2 regions of the Arthrobacter sp. NyZ413 genome follow, and region 2 is predicted to be linked to the other one. Evidence: predicted binding sites of a transcription regulator. Region 2 holds the regulator's gene; the other holds the start of a gene.
The links. Region 2 encodes Rex, which represses fermentation and respiration genes when NADH is low (regulators of the CRP and FNR family bind a similar motif). Its sites were predicted from a motif close to CTTGTGAANNNNTTCACAAG; they were not measured.

Region 1 (7,655 bases), 880 kb from region 2:
TTCAGCGGTTTCGCCGATGACCACTCCCATGCCGTGGTCGATGAAGAACCTCCGGCCGATGGTGGCTCCGGGGTGGATCTCGATTCCGGTGAGGAACCGTGCGAGCTGGGAAATAAGCCGCGCGGGGAACCGGAGGTCCGGGTTCTGCCACAACTTATGGGTCAGGCGGTGCGCCCAGATGGCATGCAACCCGGAGTACGCAAAAAAGTTCTCAAAGGAGCCTCGGGCCGCCGGGTCATGCGACCGGGCGGCCTCGAGGTCTTCCCTCAGTCTTGCGAAGAAGCTCACAAAGACCTTTCTACAGGAAATGAAAGAACGCGGTGGAGCGGAGTCCGCAATCAGCCGCGAATGTCGTCAAAAAGGACGGTGGAGATGTAACGTTCGCCGAAGTCCGGAACCACTGCAACGATGAGCTTGTCCTTGTTCTCGGGACGCTTGGCCAATTCCAGGGCTCCCCACACGGCCGCACCGGCCGAGATACCGCCGAGGATGCCTTCCTTGGTGCCGAGTGCGCGGGCGGTGGCAACCGAGTCTTCGAGGGTGGCGTCCAGGACTTCGTCGTAGACGTTGGTGTCAAGGACTTCCGGCACGAAGTTCGCGCCGAGGCCCTGGATCTTGTGCGGGCCGGGAGCACCGCCGTTGAGGATGGGGGAGTCCTTTGGTTCAACGGCGACTACTTGGATTTCAGGCTTGCGCTCCTTGAGGACCTGCCCGACGCCGGTGATGGTACCGCCGGTGCCCACCCCGCCAACGAAGATGTCCACTGCGCCGTCGGTGTCCGCCCAGATTTCCTCTGCCGTGGTGGTGCGGTGGATCCAGGGGTTTGCTTCGTTGGCGAACTGCTGGGCCCAGATTGAGTTCTCAGTGTTGGCAACGATTTCCTGGGCCTTCTCGACGGCGCCGCGCATGCCTTCGGAGCCCGGCGTCAGGACGATCTCGGCACCGTACGCGCGCAGCATGACGCGGCGCTCGGTTGACATGGTCTCCGGCATGGTCAGGATGACTTTGTAGCCGCGGGCTGCGCCCACCAATGCGAGGGCGATTCCGGTGTTGCCCGACGTACCTTCGACGATGGTGCCGCCCGGCTTCAGCGACCCGGACTTCTCGGCGGCGTCGATGATTGCCACGCCGATGCGGTCTTTGACACTGTTGGCCGGGTTGTAGAATTCCAGCTTCACGGCAACCTGGGCTTCGAGGCCTTCGGTGAGCCGGTTCAAGCGGACCAGGGGGGTTCCGCCGATCAGCTGGGTGACGTCGTCGTAGATCCGTGCCATGTATTCATGCCTATTCTCTGAATTCGCTGAAATAGCTACTGCTGAGGTCAGCCTAACGAGCGGTGCTAAACGCTGCTACGCGCGGAGCCACGAAGAGTAATATTTCCTGGCTTTGGCGAGCTTGGGGTTGATGATGACCTGGCAATAGCCCTGTCCGGGAAACTTCGCGTAGTAATTCTGGTGGATCGCTTCTGCCTCGTAGAACTCCGGAAGCCGGACTACCTCGGTCACAATCGGCTTCGGCCATAGCTCCTGGTTACGGAGGATGGCTTCCTCGAAAAGGATCTTCTCTTCCGTCGTGGAGTAGAACATCGATGAACGGTACTGCGTCCCGACGTCGTAACCCTGCCGGTTGAGCGTTGTGGGATCGTGCAGGGCGAAGAACATGTCCAGGACGATGTCCGCGGGAATGGTGTCTTCATCGAATGTCACGGCAACCACTTCCGCATGGCCCGTCATCCCGGAACAGACGTCGTAGTAGTCGGGGTTGCGGACATGGCCCCCTGTGTATCCGGAGACGACGGCCGTGACGCCCTTGGTCTTTTGGTAGACGGCATCAAGGCACCAGAAGCAACCACCGCCAAGTACAAAGGTTTTCATGATCTCTTCAATGGCCGGGGACGCTGGATGATTCCCGCACAAACTTACAGGACTATGACGTCGCAGCCGCGTTGAGTGGCAACCGGACTTGAATCCGGAGGAGGACGTACGCGTGTCCTTCCTTCGGAATGGGTAAGAATGGAAGGCATGGAAGCTGTGAACACCGCCGTTACAGATGCAGGATCCGGAGAAGAGCCGGAAGACGGTGCAGGCGGAACGCCAGGAACGGGAATCCCGACCCTTGGCCAGGTGTTGCTTGCCGTGGAAGAGCTCTGGCCGGAGTCCCTCGCGGAAGAGTGGGACGAGGTCGGATTGGTGGCCGGACGTCCTGCCGCCACGGTTTCCCGGATCATGTTCGCCGTGGACCCGACGCTCGAGGCTATCGAAGAAGCCATTGAATGGGGTGCCGCGCTACTCGTCACGCATCACCCGTTGCTCCTCAAAGGAGTCACTTCAGTGGCTGCTACGAGCGCCAAAGGCCTGGCGGTGCACCGCCTTATCGAGTCGGGAACCGGCCTCCTGACCGTTCATACCAACGGCGATTCCGCCGTCGGCGGTGTTTCGGACGTCCTGGCTGACGCCTTCGGCCTGGAAAACGTGGTGCCCTTGGCTCCGGCGGCGCACGGACTGCCGGAAGAGGGCATCGGCCGGGTTGGAGACCTTGCCGAACTCATGACCCTTGGCGATTTCGCGGCACGTGTATTCGAAGTCCTCCCGGCTGTGGCCGGCGGAGTGCGCGTGGCTGGTGACAAGGACGGACTCGTGCGCCGTGTCGCAGTATGCGGCGGGGCGGGAGACAGCCTTTTCGACGCCGTACGGGCAAGCCATGCCGACGTCTACGTTACGGCCGACTTGCGCCACCACCCCGCCTCGGAGGCCAGGGAGGCCGCCGTCGACAGCCGGCCGTACCTCATTGACGTATCCCACTTCGCAAGCGAATGGCTGTGGCTCCCGGCCGCGGCCGAAGCCCTCGGCAACGTGCTCACCGACCAAGGGCACGAGGTGGAGATCCGGGTCGCTACGACCAACAGCGACCCGTGGGACTTCATTCTGACTCCTGGCGGCGACTAGAGTCGAGAAACGGGCCGATGGCCCGGCCGGAGTGAAGTTCACCCGGCGCGATCAAGCGGAGGTAAGCGCGTGGCCAAGGCAGCACCGGCGGAACAGTTGAAATTGCTTGAGCTGCAGGGGTTGGACGCCAAGCTCAAATCGCTGGCCAGTCGCCGTCGTGTTTTGGAAAACGATCCCCGCATCGTCGATCTTCAGGACGCCCTTACAGTTGCCAACGGGCAGCTCGGGACCGCCAAACTGGCCGTCCATGACGCCGAAGCCGAGCTGCGCAAGTCCGAGGCCGACGTCGAGCAGGTCGCCGGCCGCATCGAGCGGGACGAGGCCCGGCTGAACAGCGGCACCGGGCTTTCGAAGGACTTGGTCGCGCTGCAGAACGATATTGCATCGCTGAACAAACGCCGCTCCGACCTTGAGGACATCGAGCTGGAGATTCTGGAACGACTGGACTCCCTGCGGGGGAGCCAAGCTGCCCAACAGCAGATAGTCGACGATATCCAGGGCTCTTTTTCCGGGATCCGTGCGGAACTTGACCAAGCCATCGCGGAGATTGCGGCCGAGGAAGCTGCCCTCCACGCCGAGCGGAGCGGCTTCGCGGAAGGGCTCGACGCCGGCATGCTCGCGATCTACGAACGGACCCTCGCAAAGCGGGGAGTCGGGGCAGCTCGGCTGTTCCATGGCAAATCGGAAGGCTCGGGGATGACCCTCAGCCCCGGGGACCTAGCCGAAGTCAAAGCGGCCGCGGAGGACGATATCGTCTTCTGCCCGGATTCCGGCTGCATTCTGGTGCGTTCTGCTGAATGGAACTAGCTAGGCGCGGAGGATGATGTTCAGGCTGTGCGGTTTGCGGACCGTGCCCTCTACCAGTTCGGCAGGCCACGCTTCTTCCGTGGCCTTCAGGAGTTGCTCCGGGGTGGACGGAGCCTTGCCGCGCCGGCTGAGCAGGTGACGGGCAAGTTCGCCGCGGGTGTGCTTGGCGAAATGGCTGACGACGGTGCGTTTGCCGTTGGCCTCTGAAAACACGTTCACGGAAACCGTTTGGGCTGCTGGCGGAGCCCATGCCGCGGCATAAGTGCTGGACCGGCAGTCCACCAGCAGTTCGCCTTCCACGCGGGCGGCAAGGGCCTGCGTGAGCTTCGGCTTCCAGAACGAGGCGAGGCGTCCGACGTCGGGCAGTGCCGTTCCCATGGACAGGCGGTAGGCGGGCACCCGGTCGCCGAACCCGATGGCGCCCCACAGCGCGGAGACGACGAGGATCGATTCGGCGGCCTTGCGCCGTTGCGCCGCGGTGAGGCTCCGGTAGCCGAGCGCGTCGTAGAGGACCCCCGAATACACCTGGTGGGCGGGTGCCGCCGGTTCCGCGTGCAAGCGGGTGTTGCGTTCGACGTCGTCCTTGAGTGACGCTCCGACGCCCAGCAACGCCAAGGCGTCCTCGTGTGCGCTGACCAGGCCGAGCGCGTCGAGCACTTTGGCGCGGTAGCTGTTGAGCTCCGGGAAGCTCAGCGCTTCCCAATCGACGGAGGGGCCTTTGACGGCAGGGGTCTTGCCTTCGGAAGGCGGGAGGAGAATCAGCACCTGACGATATTAGCGGTCAGAGTGCCGGGCAAGCGCCGGTAGACTGTACGGCGGATGGGTTGGCCAGGCGGCCGCGCGCCACGCGAGTGGCTCGAGGAACGTCCGGGCTCCATAGGGCAGGGTGGTGGGTAACGCCCACTCGGGGTAACCCGCAGGCCAGTGCCACAGAAAACAGACCGCCGTTGCCTGCTTGTGTCCGCACAGGCAGGCAACAGGTAAGGGTGAAACGGCGGTGTAAGAGACCACCAGCTCCGCGGGTGACCGCGGAGGCTAGGTAAACCCCACCCGGAGCAAGGCCAGACAGGACACGATTGAGGGCTGCCCGCCCGAGTGTCCGGGTAGGCCGCTGGAGGGCGTCGGCAACGGCGTTCGTAGATGGATGGTCGCCACTCCCTTGTTGGCAACGGCAGGGGAACACAGAACCCGGCGTACCGGCCAGCCCATCCACCATGAGCGCCGGTCTGCCATGTGAGTGAATTCACGCGCTCCCGCGGCCAAAGCGCTGCCTGCCTGACTTTAGAATGGACAGTGAACGTAGAAGTTCCACCGCCGGGTCTGCGTTCGCAGCCGGCGGTTTTTCCTTGCAACGTTCGAGGTGTCCGGGCAGACCGAAGTCCCGCCGATGCCAGTGCCGCAGGATTACTCCGGGCGGCCGCCAACTATGTACGAGGGCGTATGTAGCTGACCCTAGGAAGGTAGTTCTGTGAGCCAGTCGTCAGATTCTTGTCTTGATACGTGGATGAGCCGCGAAGCGTTGGCTGAAGCCATGATCCCGGTGATCGGCCGGCTTTACCGTGAAAACAACGTGGTCACCAGCATCCACGGACGCAGCCTCATCAATAAGTCGTCGATGAACATCCTGAAAGCCCACCGCTTTGCCCGCCGGATGAGCAACGCCGAACTTCCGCTCGAAGAAACAGCACCGTTGCTCAATGTCCTCGCGGGCCTCGAGCTTGGGGCTGCCGCCATTGACATTGCCCGCCTCAATGAGAAGTACAAGGCCGAGGCGGCCGGCATCTCCTTGGAGGACTTCCTCCGAGCTGAGCTCGCCGAGATCGTCGGAAAGCGCGGCGCGGACGACCGCACCAGCACCGACGTCGTCCTCTACGGTTTCGGCCGGATCGGCAGGCTCCTCGCCCGCCTCCTGATCGAAAAGGCAGGCGGTGGCCACGGGCTGCGACTGCGCGCCATCGTTGTCCGCAAGGGCGCGGAAAACGACCTCGTGAAGCGGGCAAGCCTGCTGCGCCGCGACTCCGTCCACGGTTCCTTCGAAGGCACCATCCGCGTGGACGAGGAAGCCAACACCATCACCGCCAACGGCGTGGAGATCCAGGTTATCTACTCGGACAACCCCGCCACGATCGACTACACGGCCTACTGCATCGACAACGCACTCGTGGTGGACAACACGGGCCGTTGGCGCGATGAAGAAGGACTCTCCCAGCACCTGAAGAGCAAGGGCGTCGCGCGCGTCCTGCTGACCGCTCCGGGCAAGGGTGCGCTCAAGAACATCGTGCACGGCATCAACCACGGCTCGATCGAGGACACGGACCGGATCATCACCGCCGCTTCCTGCACCACGAACGCCATCACGCCCGTGCTGAAGGCGCTCAACGACAAGTTCGGAGTGATCCACGGCCACGTGGAAACCGTGCACTCGTTCACGAACGACCAGAACCTGATCGACAACTTCCACAAGGGCGACCGTCGCGGCCGATCGGCTGCGCTCAACATGGTCATCACGGAAACCGGGGCGGCCAAGGCCGTGGCGAAGGCCCTGCCGGAACTCCAGGGCAAGCTGACGGGTAACGCCATCCGCGTTCCTACCCCGGATGTCTCAATGGCGATCCTGAACCTGAACCTCGAAAAGGGAACCACCAAGGAAGAGGTCAACAACTACCTCCGCGAGATGTCGCTGCATTCGAACCTGCGCAAGCAGATCGACTTCATCGATTCCCCCGAGGTCGTCTCCACGGACTTCGTCGGCTCGCGCCGCGCCGGCATCGTGGATGGCCTGGCGACGATCGCCAACGACAAGAACCTCGTGGTCTACGTCTGGTACGACAACGAGTTCGGCTACAGCTGCCAGGTTGTTCGCGTCATGGAAGAAATGGCCGGCGTCAATCCGCCGTCGTTCCCCGCTCGCGATGTTGTGGTGGCCGAACTGCCCGCCTCCCTCGCCACGGCCGGCGTTTAGCCGCTCCCGGACCGCCCTGTAGCCAAGGCGCGGAGTCTGGAAAGACACAGGGGATTCCCAGCTGGGGCGCTAGCGCCAGCTGGGAATCCTGACCAGAATGGTCGCATGGAACACGAAAAGATCCTGGTACACGAGACCACCCTGGAACACGCACTCGACGTTGCGCTCGCCAACCAGAAGGAAGCCCAGCGCTTGCTCGACGGCGCCAAGGCAGCGTTTGCCGCGGGAGACATCTCCGAGGAACGCGTGCTTCAGTTGGAGTCGCTCCTTGCTGTCGCCACGGAAGACGTGAAACGGGTCACCAAGGAGCAATAGACCGTCGGCGACTTCCCCTCCCCACTGTGGATTTCGCCGTCGATGATCAGCTCCTGCCCTAGTCTCAAGGGAGACGCTCCCCTCGAAAGGACGCAATCCCTTGAGCACAACCTGGGCCGCTTACCGGCGTGCCCGCCGCCAGTCACGCCAAGCCTGGGCCTTGATCGCCCTCTTGGTCGTGGGCGCTGCCTCCGGCCTTGTCTGGTTCTTCGCGCAGGGCCAGTTCACCGTATCTGAAGGTCCCGGCAACGGACCGTCCGAAGCGCCCGTCGTTAATCCGGCCTGGATGAAGACGGTCCAAGCAGTCGAAGCAATTCCCACTGGACTGGCAGTCGACGCCCTTGACACCCTCCCAGTGAAGGGGCGTGCGGCGAAGGACGACTACCGCCGCGAAGAATTCGGCCAGGCCTGGCTCGACGTCGACCGCAACGGTTGCGATACCCGGAACGACATCCTGAGGCGCGATCTCGAATCGGTCGAGTTCACCGCAGGCTCAACGTGCAAAGTCGCCTCAGGAACGCTTCGGGAGCCTTACGTGGGGCACGACGTGCAATTCCGCAGGGGTTCCGAAAGCAGTGCCGCCGTGCAGATCGACCACGTTGTCGCGCTCGGTGACGCGTGGCAAA
Region 2 (7,655 bases):
GTCCGATTCCGGCGAGCATGCGCCCGCGCTTCTGTTTCTGGAGGTCGACGCCGGTCAGCCCGGTCACGTAGCCGAGGTAACCGGGAACCAAGGGAAGGACGCAGGGCGAGAGGAACGAGACGAAGCCCGCCAGCAAGGCCACGGGGATGGCCAGCAGCAAGGATCCGCTCAGGATGGTCTCGGCGAAGGGGCTATTCACGTTGTCCGGGCACCTACTCGGCAACCGCTGAGGTAATGAGCGCCTTCAAGGTGCCCTTTTCGATTTCACCCAGCACGCGGGAGGCAACCTTGCCTTCCTTGTCGAGCACCAAAGTAGTGGGCACCGCTCCCGGCGGGACGATGCCGGACACGGACAACAGCACGGCTCCGTCCTGGTCATTGAAGCTCGGGTAGCTGAGGTTGAAGGTCTTGTCGAACGCGTCAGCCGTGGCTTTCTCGTCCCGGAGGTTGACGCCGTAGAACTGGACGCCCTGAGGCTTGAACTCTTGGTGGAGCTCCTCGAGGATGGGCGCCTCGACCCGGCACGGTGCGCACGCGGCAAACCAGAAGTTCAGGACGGTCACCTTGCCCACGAAGTCCTGCGGAGTCACCGCGGTTCCGTCGAATAGCGTGCCCTTGATGTTCACCGGCGCCTTGCGGTCTGCCTTGGCGAACTCCGTCACTGAACCGTCTCCTGCGACGTAGTTCTTGTTGTCGCCGGCTTTTGCCTGCTTCGCGAGGTCGTCCTGCTGGGCGCACCCGGACAGCCCGACGGTGAGCGCGGCGATCGCCGCTCCCCCGGCGGCGAGGATGCTTCGGCGCGATGCCAGGGCGGAATTCATGGTCTTGCGGTTGGCGTTTCGGTCCATCGTCATGCTCCGGGCGTACTCGCGGCGCCGGGCAGCAGCACAGCGGCCGGTTCGGTGTAGTCGACCCGCGCAACCTTGCCGCCGTCGTCGAACACCAACGACGTCAAAGAGGTGAGGGTGCATTGGCGCCTGCGGGGGTCATGCCAAAGCGGCCGGCCTTCGGCGGCGAGCCGGGTGGCGTAAATGGGAAGCTGGTGGCTCACCAGGATGGCTTCGGCGCCATCGCCGCCAAGCTCAATCGCCTTCAGGCGGGCGTCGTCGACGGCGGCACGCACCCGGGCGGCCTGCTCCTTGTACGGTTCGCCCCAGGACGGGCGGAGCGGATTGCGGTATTCGAACCAGTGCTTGGGCTTGATGAACTCGGAAATGGTGGCGTGCAGTCCTTGGAAGTGGTTTTCGGCCTCGATGATCCTCGGCTCCGTGTGGATCCTGAGGCTCAGCGCCTGGGACGTAGGCAGCGCGGTTTCCTGCGCCCGCGTGAGCGGCGAGGAAGCGAGGTAGACGATGTTGGCACCCTGCGCGGCCCGTGCGGCGAAGTGGTCCGCGAGCATCTGCGCCATTTGACGGCCGCGGTCGGAGAGGTGGAACTCAGGCAACCGACCGTACAAAATGGCGTCGGGATTGAAGACCTCGCCATGGCGGAGCAGATGGACAGTTGCTTGGGGCATGTTTACCAGTTTCTCAAAGAAGGCGGTCGATCTGAAATCTTCTACATTTCGTAGAACCGAAACTTTCACGTAAAAGTTCCCTGAAGGTGGAATAAAAGATGCATTTGCATGTTTATACTGGACACAAGGTTCGGTTGACACTTCAACCAAAGCGAGGCCGAACGTCCGACGAAGCTACAACCACACCTTCCTTAGGAGAACGCCATGACTCTTCCCGCCAACGTCACCACCGGAACCTGGACCCTCGACAACTCCCACAGCGAGATCGGCTTCACCGTCCGCCACGCCGGCATCAGCAAGGTCCGCGGCCAGTTCACCGAAGCCGAAGCCACCCTTGAACTTGGCGGCAGCCTCGCCGATTCGAAGGTCAACGCCAGCATCCAGACCAACAGCTTCAACTCGGGCGACGTCAACCGCGACGGCCACGTCAAGGGCGAGGACTTCTTCGACGTGGAGAAGTTCCCCGAGATCACGTTCGTCTCCCGCCACGTCAAGGCCAACGGCGACAGCTTCGACCTCGTCGGCGACCTGACCATCAAGGGCGTTACCAAAGAGGTCGCCATCGAGACCGAATTCAACGGCGTGGCCGTTGACCCCTTCGGCAACACCCGCGCGGGCGTTTCCGGCGAAACCACCATCAGCCGCAAGGAATTCGGCCTCACCTGGAACGCAGTACTCGAAGCCGGCGGCGTGCTGGTCAGCGACAAGGTTGTCATCAACCTCGAACTGGCCTTCATCGCACCCGCCGCCTAAGTCCCGCACGACCGGCCGGCTAGCCAAAGCCACCGCTGAATGGCACCTTCGGGGCAGCACACCAAGCAGTGTGCAGCCTCGAAGGCGCCATTTCGTCTCTTGCGGAATCACCCGCCAATTGTTCGCCTAAAACCCGATGCTTAGCAGCGAATTGGCCAAGAATTTCCTAGGAATCCTTAAACCTCAGGTCTACAGTGAAGCCATGAGTAACCCAAACGAAGCTCCACAGCCTCAGCAGCCCGGCAATGTCCCTCCTGCGGGTTACCAACCTCCGCAGGAATACCAAGCACCTCCGTCATACCAGGCTCCACCGTCCTACCAGGCACCGCCGTCGTACCAGCAACCGGCACCCGGTAGTGCGCAGGCAGCTTATGGCGTCCCCCTCTCGGGCCGTGACAACACGCCTCCCGCGGGACTCGGGTACGCAGCACCTGCGAGGAACACTTTCGGCCTCGACTTCAACAACATCGCCCAGCGCTTCCGCGACACCACCGGCGTCCCGCAGCAATTGACCATTTCCTACTGGCTTTGGATTGCGGCGGCCGTCCTGGGCATCCTGCTCAGCATCGTGAACGTCGGCATCATTTCCAGCCAACTCGGCGGAGTCTTCATCGGGGCCGCGATCACTGGCCTGGTCTTCGGAATCATCTTCGCCGCGTTTTACGTCTTCTGCGCCATCCGGCTGAAGGAAGGTGCCCGCTGGGCCCGGATCGTCCTCACCGTGCTTGGCGCCTTCGCCCTCATCGGACTTTTCGGCCAAATGATCACGGGCAACCTGAGCTTCATTGGATCGGCTGCCGCCGTTGCGGCCGCCGTCCTCATGTGGCTCCCCGAGTCCCGGAAGCACTTCCTGTAGCAAGCACATCCTTTTAGCAAGCACGGCACTCAAGCTGAAGGCCGCGGTGTCCCCGGGGGGACGCCGCGGCCTTCCTTATTCCTACATACCGTTGGGGCCTTTGACCCCCTGCGGGGCGCGGCCGGGCGTAGTCAGGCGCCTGCAGACCGCGCCTTATCCGGCACCTTCCCCACGCAGGCAGAATTCTTTGCACGAATCCGCCCGCGTGCTCTGCCCCCGGGGTACGGTGGACTTAAGCCGAGCTGGGGGCAGGGCACGTTGCACCCGGCAGCCGTATCTGCAGTCGACATGCAAAGGAATGCCATGAGCACCCCTCCGTATCCGCCGTCCACTCCGGGCGAGAACCCCGAGCCCGAGCAGCCGAAGTACGGCCAACAGGCACCGCAGAATGGGCAACAGACTCCGCAGAACGGGCAACCTTCCGCCCCGCAGTACGGTCAGCAGGCTCCCCAGTACGGGCAACAAGCACCCCAGTACGGCCAGCAAGCTCCCCAGTACGGCCAGCAATCGCCATACGGACAGCAGTCCTCGGGCCAGCCCCAGTACGGACAACAGGCTCCCCAATACGGACAACCGTCCGCTCCCCAATACGGCCAGAATGCCCCATTTGGCCAGAATGCCCCATACGGCCAAGGTAGTCAGTACGGCCAAGGCGGGCAGCCGTCCGCGCCGCAGTACGGCCAAGGTGCCCAATACGGCCAGGGCGCCCCGTGGCCGAGCCAATTGCCGGCCCGGACGTCCGGCGTGCCCCAGCTCGTGAACATCTCCTTCTGGCTCATCATCGCGGCCGGCGTCCTGACCCTGATCGGAATTCCGTTCGAGATCGCGGTGTTCAACTCCCCCGAGGGCAAGAGCATGATCGACCAAGCCCTGTCCGCCCGGGGCACCAGTACCTCCGGCGTGGACACCAACAGCATCATCGGCGTCATCACCACTGTCACCGTCATTTTCTCGGTGATCTTCGCCGGGCTCTACGCCTTGGTTGCGTTCAAGGTGCGCAAGGGCAAGAACTGGGCCCGCATCCTGGGGACCGTTTTCGCCGCTCTTTCGCTGTTTGGACTAACTCAGCTCGGCTTGGGCACCATCACGATCCTCTTGGGCGTCGCCGCGATCGTCCTGTTGTACCTGCCGGGCTCGGCACCGTACTTCCGGAAGGCGCAACCATTCGCCAACCCCTACGGACAGGGTCCGTACGGCCGCTAGGCATCCTCGAAGCCTGACAAGAACGCGAACACGGGCGCAGTCCCGGCTTGGCCCTAGAGCGCCTGGCCCGGGGTCTGCGCCCGTTGTGCGTGATAGGCGAGGATCTGCAGTTCGGTGGCCATGTCCACTTTGCGCAGGTTCACGTGCGGCGGGACTTGCAAGAGCACGGGGGCGAAACTGAGGATGCTGCGGATGCCGGCATTGATGACCCTGTCACAAACGTCCTGGGCAACCGCGGCGGGCAACGCCAGAACCACCATGTTGGTGCCGGTCCGCTGCAGGACCAATTCGAGGTTCGCGGCGTCGCTGACCCGCAACCATCCGACTTCGTTCCCGATGACCATGGGGTCCGCGTCAAGGATCGCGACGACGTCGAAACCCCGCGACTCGAATCCCCCGTACCGGGCCAGGGCCTTGCCCAGGTTACCGGCGCCTACGATTGCGACCTTCCAGTCGTGCGTCAGGCCGAGCGCGGCCGCGATGTGCCGGCTCAGGTACTGGACCTCGTATCCCACGCCGCGGGTTCCATACGATCCGACATACGAGAGGTCCTTGCGAAGAGTGGACGAACTCACGCCGGACGCTTCCGCCAACGCATCGGAAGAAACACGTTCAACACCTTCGGCAAGGAGCGAATTCAGCGCGCGCAAATAGAGCGTCATCCGGGCCACGGCCGCGGGCGGTATCTGCTTGGAAGCAGAGTCCTTGTCCCCGGGCACAGCCTCGGCGGACGGTTCCAGCGCAGTCACGTTCTTCTCCATTGCGTTGCTTTGTTTCCCACTCTATTGCCAACAAAGCACCGGGCGCATGTTCAGGCGGCCAAGGCCTTCTTGAGCACCCTCTCCAATCGCGCCTCATCGATTTTCCAAAAATCGCGCTGGATTCCATCCACGAAAACCACCGGAATCTCTTCCGCATACTGCTCGCGAAGTGCCGGGTCTGCGTCGATGGACTGTTCAGTCCACCCAAGCCCGAGGCTGGATGTGACGCGCTCGACGGCGGCACGCGCCGCGGTGCACAGGTGGCAGTCAGCTTTGGTGAGGAGTACGACGTCGGGATGTGGCATGTTTCAAAGGTAACCGGGCGTTGCGCCAGCGTCGAACACGGCCGCGGGCCAGGCGGCCAGGCCGCCGTCGGGCTCTGTCCAAAAAGTCCGACGCGACCACGCTGGACGGCAGCGGGCCAGGCAAGTGACTAGACTCGTGGCATGCCCGACGAGAAGAACGCCGCTGTGGCCACCGCGCCGGCTGCCACGCAGCAACACGGCGAAGCCGCATTCTTCGACGTCGATAACACGCTGATGAAGGGCGCCAGCCTCTTCCATGTGGCCCGGAAGATGTACGAACGGAAGGCGTTCACACTCACCCAGGCCGCCGGCTTCGCATGGAAACAATTCAAGTTCGTCTTGCGCGGCGAAAACATGGAGGACGTCCATGCCGTTCGGGATTCTGCCCTGACCCTCGCGGCCGGGATCAAAGTTTCCGAAATTACGGCGCTGGGCGAAGAAGTCTACGACGAAATGATCGAGTCCCGGATCTGGCCGGGAACCAAGGCCTTGGCCGAACAGCACCTGCGCGTCGGGCGGAAAGTCTGGCTGGTGACCGCCACTCCAATCGAGGTTGCCAGCGTGATTTCCACCCGCCTTGGCCTGACGGGCGCCCTGGGTACCGTGGGTGAAATCAAGGACGGCGCCTTTACCGGCAAGCTTGTGGGCGAAATCCTGCACGGAACCGCCAAGGCAGTCGCGGTGCAGGGCGTCGCGGACCGGGATGGCCTGGACCTCAGCCGCTGCTGGGCATACAGCGATTCGCACAACGACATCCCCCTGCTGACCCTGGTAGGCCACCCTGTGTGCATCAATCCGGATGCCCGGCTGCGCCGCCATGCCAGGGAGAACAACTGGCCCGTCTACGACTTCCGCTCAGGCCGACGCGCTGCCACCTTCGGCCTCAAGGCTGCCACCGTGGGCGGCGCAGTGTATGGATTGTGGCGCGGATTCTCGAAATTCCGCGGGCCGCGCCTCTAGCCTTCGCCCCTCCCGCGACGCGCATCCGGTTTCCCGACGCCAAGAATGCCTTTCGCACTAGGAATTCCCGTGTCGAAAGTCATTCCCCGCGTCGCCAACCAAGTCCCGCGTCGCCAGCCAAGACCCGCCATCGCCAGCCCGGCCCCCACGCAAAAATGCCCGCCACCTCAAAAGGCGACGGGCATTTACGCTTTGTGAAGTATTTCTACTTCTTGTTGCGGCGCTGGTGGCGAGTCTTGCGAAGCAGCTTGCGGTGCTTCTTCTTGGCCATACGCTTGCGGCGCTTCTTAATAACTGAACCCACGAAAGTTCCTTACCAACTAGATGAAAGGTCCTGTCTGTTGGAAAAGGTCCGCGGACAGAGCAGCAGACTAAACAACTGACAGATTCTTACAATGACGTAAAACGTTCCTTAACAGGGTACCGCCTATCGAGGGCACCCAATGACCGTTGGCCCCGGCCGGGAACCAGCAGGACCTAAGCGGTCTCCGAGTTTCCATCGACCACTGCACCCTTGAGGTACTGGTCAACTGCTTCTTCGGGGACACGGAATGACCGCCCGAAACGGACGGCCGGCATGTCACCCGAGTGGACCAGGCGGTACACGGTCATTTTGGAAACCCGGAGGACTTCGGCAACCTCAGCCACGGTCATGAACCGCGCGTTCGAGAAGTTGGTCTCTGCGGACATTCTCCATATTCCTTTGCTCTCAGCGATAGACGGCGAACCCCAGCATTCATAACCTGGTGTGCCGATGCTGAGCCATCAAACAACCATGTGCTAGATACTCTAGAGGCTGCTGGTACCAAAGTGAAAGTCTTTCGGCTGAGAGTCCGCAGATCAGAACCGCTAGGCCGCGGCTCCCAAACGGCGTTTCCGCGAGGATGCCGCGAGCTGGTCCAGGACGGACACCGTCACGTCCCATTCCATGCAGGCGTCGGTGACGCTTTGGCCGTACACGAGCGGCTGGTCGCCCAGCGCCTGCCGCTCGACGTCGAGGTTCTGCGCCCCGCCCACAAGGAAACTCTCCAGCATGACGCCGGCAATCGCCGTCGTCGGATCCGCTTCCAGCTGGGCGCCGATTTCCAAGGCGACTTCCGCTTGGCGGTGGTGGCTCTTGCCGCTGTTGGCGTGGCTCGCATCAACGATCAGCCGCGGGTTCAGCCCCTTCGCGGAGAGCTTCTCCGTGGCCGCTGCGACGTCGTCGGCAGAGTAGTTGGGGCCTTTGCGTCCGCCACGCAGGATCACGTGGGTATCCGGGTTGCCGGCGGTCGCCACGAGGGCGGCCCGGCCGTCACCGT

Region 1: the regulator Rex is predicted to act here: its motif matches at 4,983-5,002, upstream of ABCW42_RS12875 (glyceraldehyde-3-phosphate dehydrogenase).

Annotation. Positions count from the first base shown of each region.
Region 1 is NZ_CP155434.1:2,759,666-2,767,320, reverse strand. Features, by position in the region: gene epsC (serine O-acetyltransferase EpsC) at 1-288, opposite strand, end outside; gene cysK (cysteine synthase A) at 339-1,274, opposite strand; gene msrA (peptide-methionine (S)-S-oxide reductase MsrA) at 1,350-1,874, opposite strand; gene ABCW42_RS12895 (Nif3-like dinuclear metal center hexameric protein) at 2,022-2,945, shown strand; gene ABCW42_RS12890 (zinc ribbon domain-containing protein) at 3,015-3,752, shown strand; gene ABCW42_RS12885 (YaaA family protein) at 3,753-4,517, opposite strand; RNA gene rnpB (RNase P RNA component class A) at 4,573-4,964, shown strand; gene ABCW42_RS12875 (glyceraldehyde-3-phosphate dehydrogenase) at 5,257-6,714, shown strand; gene ABCW42_RS12870 (hypothetical protein) at 6,820-7,029, shown strand; gene ABCW42_RS12865 (HNH endonuclease family protein) at 7,130-7,655, shown strand, end outside.
Region 2 is NZ_CP155434.1:3,639,250-3,646,904, forward strand. Features, by position in the region: gene ABCW42_RS16995 (cytochrome c biogenesis CcdA family protein) at 1-199, opposite strand, end outside; gene ABCW42_RS17000 (TlpA family protein disulfide reductase) at 213-848, opposite strand; gene ABCW42_RS17005 (histidine phosphatase family protein) at 851-1,516, opposite strand; gene ABCW42_RS17010 (YceI family protein) at 1,721-2,269, shown strand; gene ABCW42_RS17015 (hypothetical protein) at 2,472-3,125, shown strand; gene ABCW42_RS17020 (hypothetical protein) at 3,429-4,328, shown strand; gene ABCW42_RS17025 (redox-sensing transcriptional repressor Rex) at 4,382-5,089, opposite strand; gene ABCW42_RS17030 (glutaredoxin family protein) at 5,140-5,394, opposite strand; gene ABCW42_RS17035 (HAD family hydrolase) at 5,536-6,354, shown strand; gene ABCW42_RS17040 (30S ribosomal protein bS22) at 6,560-6,658, opposite strand; gene ABCW42_RS17045 (helix-turn-helix domain-containing protein) at 6,832-7,044, opposite strand; gene ABCW42_RS17050 (3-deoxy-7-phosphoheptulonate synthase) at 7,204-7,655, opposite strand, start outside.